Regions from separate parts of the Rothia sp. HMSC061E04 genome, predicted to be linked through region 2. Evidence: riboswitches for the same ligand, from Rfam matches in the RefSeq annotation. Region 2 holds a riboswitch; the other holds the start of a gene.
The links. A riboswitch is a leader RNA that binds a small molecule or an ion and turns the genes downstream of it on or off. The one in region 2 is predicted to bind thiamine pyrophosphate.
Positions count from the first base shown of each region.

Region 1 (3,200 bases), on a different contig from region 2:
TGGCGGCGTTCATCGTGCAGGCGATAACCCTCATGGTCTCCTCGTACAGTGCGGCGCGACTGGGTGCGCTCGTCACCCGTGACGCCAACCAGGACACCCTCGACGGCACCCTCGACCTGGACGCACGCACCGTGGAAGAAGCCGGTAGCGGTGACCTGCTCACCCGCGTGACCGACGACCTGTCCTCGGCAGCCAAGTCCGTCAGCGAGGACCTGCTCGGCGCAATCTACGTGGTGCTGTACTTCATTATCTCCACCATTTCGCTAGCGGTTGTGAGCCCGGCAATGGGCCTGATCATGCTACCCATGATTGCCGGTCTTGCCCTCATCATGTCGAAGATGCTGCCGCTCATGGCGGCACGCAACCAGACCGCCCAGGAGCGCGTGAGTGACCTCAACAGTGTGCTGACCGAGAACATTCGCGGCACCTCCACGATCCGTGAGCTGGGCGTTCACACCGCCCGCGAAGACGCCTTCGCCGGTGAGAACAAGCGCCAGTTCGCCGCGCAGCTGGGCATGGTGCGCATCCGCCAGCTGTACTTCACCGTGGACGCTATTAACGCTTGGATCCCCACGATTCTGTGTATGCTCTGGGGCGCCGCCTGCGTGGCTCTCGGTTGGGCTTCCTGGGGTGCCGTAGCGACCGCCTCGGTCATGGTCTTCAGCCTGCGAACCCTCGCCGACATGCTGAACCACCACGTCAGCAGCCTGCGCATCATGCTCGTGAACATGGGCCGCGTGTTCGGTGTGGTCTCCCTGGCGAAGAAGCAACGTGAGGCGCGTGCACAGCACCGTGCCGAAGCGTTCGCCGCCGTGTCTGATGAAGCCGTGAAGAACCCGGAGTACGCCATTGACTGCACCGACGTCTCCTACGGCTACTCGCCGGACGCCCTGGTGCTTGAAGGTATCAACCTGAAGATTCGCCGCGGTGAGGCGCTCGCCCTGGTGGGTCGTTCCGGCTCGGGTAAGACCACCCTGGCTCGTCTGATTGGTGGTTCGCTGACCGCCCTGGAAGGCACCATCACCGTGATGGGTCGCCCGGTCGGTCACGGCGACTTCCCGACCGATGCCGCCGCTGATGGCCGGCCGCGCCTGCTGGTCTGCACCCAGGAAGCGCACGTCTTCTTCGGCACCCTCGCCGATAACTTTACGGTGGTCGTGCCGGATGCAACCGTCGAGCAGATGGGCGAGGCGCTGGACGCTATCGGTGCCCGCTGGTGGCGCGACCTGCCGCAGGGCATAGATACTGTCGTCAGCGGCGCGGATTCGCCGCTGACCCGCGACCAGATTCAGCAGCTGGCACTGGCACGTATTGTGCTTGCCGACCCGCACGCCGTGATTCTGGACGAGTCCACCACCCAGCTGGAGCTCGCGGACGCAACCGAGTCCCTGAGCGCCGTGCTGGCGAACCGTGCGGTGCTGATTATTTCGCACGATGCGCGTATCGCCTCGCTGGCTGACCGTGCGGTCCTGCTACACGAGGGTAGGATCATTGCGGAGGGTTCACCGGCAGAGATTTTCGCCCTGACCTAAGCCTGGAGGATAAGCCAGGCTGATAGTGCCCGGTACCGTGTGAAGCGGTGCCGGGCACTACGTGTTTAACGGGTGGTTTCCGTACAAGGGTGCGCTGAAATCGGCGGTGAGGAGCCCCTGCAGTAACGCAAGACTCAAACGAAAATTTCGGAGAGATTCACTTGTTACCCGCAGAACTTTTAGCTACGGAGAATCATTGTGATAACCTGGCAGAGCGATATGGGGTGCCTTGAGACGCCCGCGACCCGCTAACCCGCCCAACTGGCCGCCCAACGAAGGGCTACGGCACAGCGAAGAGCTACGGCACAGTGGACGCACGAAACGGCGTAAGAACACTCAAGGCTGAGAGAATCACCCATTGAACCTGCTCTAGTTCGAACTAGCGAAGGGATTATCGATGATGGCAGAGCAGCCTATCGCGCCCGCGTGCGCACCCACCACCAGCCCTGTACCCGGCGCGAGCGCCTCCGGAGCATCCGGGGCACCCCAGACAGCTCGAGTGCCGAGGGTTCTCTCCATTGCGGGAACCGACCCCTCCGGCGGTGCGGGCATCCAAGCGGACCTCAAATCTATTACCGCATCCGGCGGTTACGGCATGTGCGTGACCACCTCACTGGTCGCCCAAAACACGTGCGGGGTTCGTGAAGTATTCACCCCGCCCCTGGAATTTTTGACCGCGCAGCTTGCCGCCGTTTTTGATGACGTCACGGTTGACGCCGTGAAAATCGGCATGCTCGGCGACGCAGACACGATCCGCACGGTTCGTACCTGGCTGAGTGAGCATCCCGCGCCCGTGGTCGTGCTCGACCCGGTCATGATTGCTTCCAGCGGTGACCGCCTGCTGCAGGCGGAAGCGGAGCAGGCGCTGCGCGATCTCGTGCCGCTCGTGAATGTGATTACCCCGAACATTCCGGAGCTCGCCGTGCTCTGCCAGAAGGAGCCCGCTCAGACTTTCGATGAGGCGCACGAGCAGGCGGCGAACCTTGCTGCGGCGACCGGAACTACCGTGATTGTGAAGGGCGGCCACCTATGCGGTCAGGACGCCGGTAACACCGCGGTCTTCCCGGACGGCACCTGCGCGCACGTGCGCACCCCGCGCCTGGACAGCCGTAATACGCACGGCACCGGATGCTCCCTGTCCTCTTCGCTGGCAACCCGCCTGGGCGTGGAACTGCTGCAGCACACCGAAGCCGCAGGGCACACCGCAGAGCAGAGCGTTCTGACTAGCGAAGACACCCACCGCGCCCTGCAGTGGAGCACCCGCTGGCTCCACGAAGCCATTGCCGCAGGTGCCGGTCTGCAGGTCGGCTCCGGTGAGGGCCACGGCCCGGTGGACCACGCCGCCCGTGCCCGCCGTCTGGAGGCTGCCGCCTCCGCGTACCCGTGGCATCACCTGCTCGCCACCACCGACTCTGAGGGCAATACTCTGGACGGCACCAGCCCGGAGCGTCTGCTGCCGGTCAGCCCCGTGCCCGCCGGTGAAGCCGTCGTAAAGCCCGCCGGTCCCTGGACCGCCGCCCTCTGGGCAGCCGGTGGCGAAACCTGGCACCAGATCCTGGACCTGCCCTTCGTGCGTGCCCTCGGTGACGGAACCCTCGACGAGGATCTGTTCGCCTTCTACCTGGACCAGGATGCCCTCTACCTGCGTGATTATTCGCGTGCGCTCGC
Region 1 is NZ_KV813706.1:183,633-186,832, reverse strand. It holds gene HMPREF2927_RS07640 (ABC transporter ATP-binding protein) at 1-1,532, shown strand, start outside; TPP riboswitch at 1,743-1,941, shown strand; gene HMPREF2927_RS07635 (bifunctional hydroxymethylpyrimidine kinase/phosphomethylpyrimidine kinase) at 1,930-3,200, shown strand, end outside.
Region 1: linked by a shared signal. The riboswitch ahead of HMPREF2927_RS07635 (bifunctional hydroxymethylpyrimidine kinase/phosphomethylpyrimidine kinase) and the one ahead of HMPREF2927_RS00420 (ECF transporter S component) in region 2 are both predicted to bind thiamine pyrophosphate.

Region 2 (3,200 bases):
AGGCGACCGAGAGTCTGCGTTTTTCACCGCCGGAGAGGGTAAAGGGGTTCGCGTCGAGTAGGTGGGTGAGGCGTAGGTGGGTTGCGAGTTCGTTGGTGCGGGCTGCGAGGTTGTCTTCGTTGAGGGGAACGCGGTTGAGTGCAGCGAGTCGGCGGGGGCCGAGTTCGAGTTCTTCGCGTACGGTTCCGCGGATGAATTGGTATTCGGGTTCTTGGAAGACGTAGCCGATGCGGCTGAGCATTTGGGCGGGGGTCCAGGTGGGGATGTCCCAGTGGGCGTGGTTGCCGCCGTGGTTACCGTCGTAATTACGGAGCGCGTCGGTGGCGGTGAGGGTGCCGTTGGGTGCGGTGAGGAGCCCTGCGAGGGTGAGGGCTAGAGTTGATTTGCCGGCGCCGTTGGGGCCGAGTACGCTGAGGTGTTCACCCGCGTGCAGGGTGAGGTTGATGCCGCTGCGCAGGACAGGCAAATCGGTGGGTGCGGGTGCGGGGGTGTCGCCGAGGCGTTTGATGGTGTGTCGGCGTGCGCGTCGTTGTTTGGGGGTGGGTTGTGCGCGGGTGATGCTGAGGTTTTCGGCGCGCAGTAGCGCTTCGCCGTGCTCGCTATTGCAGTCGTTCTGCGGCGCACGCGGCACGTAGTTGGGTACCCACACGCCCGCGTCGATGAGTTCTTGGCGGGCTTCGGTGAGTACGGTGTCGGGTGCGCCGTCGTGGGTGATGGTGCCGCCTTCGCCGAGCACGATAATGCGGTCCATGTGCGGCGCCCAGATGCTCACGCGGTGTTCTACGACGAGCAGGGTCGCGCCGGTGGCTTGCGCGGCGGTAAGGATGCTGTCGCGTACTTCCCGCACGCCGGAGGGGTCAAGGTTGGCGGTGGGTTCGTCGAGGATCATGGCGCCGGGGTGCATCGAGAGGATGCCCGCCAGGCCGAGGCGCTGCTTCTGTCCGCCAGACAGCGCGCTGCTGGGGTGGTCGAGGGGCAGGGGGTTGAGCCCTACGGCGGTGAGGGCTTCGGTGACGCGGCCCCAGATTTCTTCGCGGGGTACGCGCAGGTTTTCGGGGCCGAACGCTACGTCGTTGCCGACGGTTGCCATGACGATGGAGGATTCGGGGTCCTGCTGCATCATGCCTGCGGTGCCGCGTGCTTCGGCGGGTGCTTGCCCGTTGATGGTGATGGTGCCGCTGGCGGATTCGCCGTCGTCATCGTGGAGCACACCGGCGATGGCGTGCAGGAGCGTTGATTTGCCGGCGCCGGAGGTGCCCAGTAGCAGGACTTTTTCACCGGGGTTGATGGTGAGGTTGAGTCCGCTGATGACGGGTTCTGGGCGTCCGGGGTGGTGCCAGCTGAAGTTGTTGAGCTCGATGCGCGCCCCGCGCGGTGTTGCTTCCATGATAGTTCCTTAGCCTTTTGTGTGGCTGCTGTAGTGTGCCGAGTGGTGACTAGTTGCTGGTGGTTAGCGGCGGGTCTTGCCGGATGCCAGCGAGGAGAGCACACCGGTCTTGGCGAGGTTCTGCACGAGAATCCATGCGAGGAAGCCTGCGATGACTGCACCGGAGATGACGGAGCATGCTACGTAGATGATTGCCTTGACCGGTTCCATGTCGGGGTAGTAGATGAAGATTTCGTTACCGCCCATGAACAGGCCGCTGAGCGCACCGGCGAAGATGGCGACGGTTGCGTTCCAGCGGCGGTAGCCGAAGATCGCGAAGGCAACTTCAGCGCCGATGCCCTGGATGAGGCCTGCGAGTAGGATTTCGCCACTCCATGCGCCGCCGGTGAAGAGTACGGAGATGAATGCTGCGACGATTTCGCAGAAGAGTGCCGCACCGGGCTTGCGGATGAGCAGGCCGCCGAGGGTGCCGCCGAGCAGCCATGCGCCGCCGATGATGGGGCGGAATTCGGGTGCTGCTACGAGTGCGGTTTTGGTGGCGGGGGAAACTGCGATGTCCCAAATCCAGAAGATGACGGCGCAGGCTACTGCGATAACTGCGGCGATGACGATTTCGTTGACTCGCCAGCGCAGGTTCGGCTTCTTCGCTTCTGCCTGGGTGGATGCCTGGGAGGCGGGGGTTGCGTTCTGTGACATTGGTGGTCCTTCCGTCGTTGGAAGGGGAATGTCCTCGCCCTCTGATTGGACGAGGGCATTGAGAAGAAATTCGACTCCCTACGCCGGTACTAACCGGATCAGGTTCGAGGGTCTGCTTAGCACTCTCAGCGCCTCGGTGGCGCTCCCCTGTCGTTTGGGGTTCCTTGTCCGTACCGTTGTGGTGCGGGTGGAAGCCCAGGTTCGATTGTAGGCGTGTCTGGCTGTTCGCGCCAATTTGCCGCTTTTTGTTCCCTTCTTCTGCCCACATTACAGAATTGCACGGTGTACAATTTTGGGACGGAGAGGCCCCAAGGCGGCACGAACGCCTTAAACCCTATACGCTAGGGAGTGGCGCTCTTTTCTCACCCCAACCCCGAAGGGGTTCACGGGCAGGACGCCGCATCGTATACAGCTAAGGAGATACATATGAACCCCGTCGCTAAGCTTGCTATTGCGGGTATCAACATGGGCGCTGTAGCCCTGGTTGGTAAGGGCCTGGGCGCAGCCTGGACCAAGGCTACCGGTAACCAGCCTCCCGCCATTTCCCACGAGTCTGAAGATACCCTGCGTCAGGTCATCCTCTGGACCGTTCTGACCTCCGTCGTGGGTGCTGTGGTGAGCTTCGGTGTTGCTCGCCTGCAGCGTCGTTTCTTCAACTAAGACTTTGCGCTTTCCGCGTGAAAGTTCATGAACTAGGCGGTACGTATCTTCGCTCGGTACGTACCGCCTGGTGTTCCTTCTTCAGCACGCCCGCTCTACTTCAGCCGGTTTCATGCCGCCGCTACGCTGAAGCGCCACCTCGGCACCTGAAAGCACAACTATGACTATTTCTTCTCCCCGCCGTAAGGCGAAGGCTCAGCGTAGGGTCGTTGACCACGCGAACAGCCGCCGTTCGGTCGCGTCCTGGGTCATGTGGGATGTTGGTTCGTCGAGCTTCGACTCGATTATGACGACCTTCATCTTCACCGTGTACCTGACCAGCAGCTACTTCGGCTCCCCCGAAGAGACCTCTTCGGCGCTGTCTTTGGGTCTGACCATCGCCGGTTTCCTCATTGCGATTCTGGCGCCGGTCACCGGTCAGCGTAACGATAAGTCCGGCCGCGGTATCTTCTGGCTC
Region 2 is NZ_KV813685.1:32,437-35,636, reverse strand. It holds gene HMPREF2927_RS00425 (ABC transporter ATP-binding protein) at 1-1,387, opposite strand, end outside; gene HMPREF2927_RS00420 (ECF transporter S component) at 1,451-2,083, opposite strand; TPP riboswitch at 2,142-2,242, opposite strand; gene HMPREF2927_RS00415 (DUF4235 domain-containing protein) at 2,510-2,743, shown strand; gene HMPREF2927_RS00410 (MFS transporter) at 2,904-3,200, shown strand, end outside.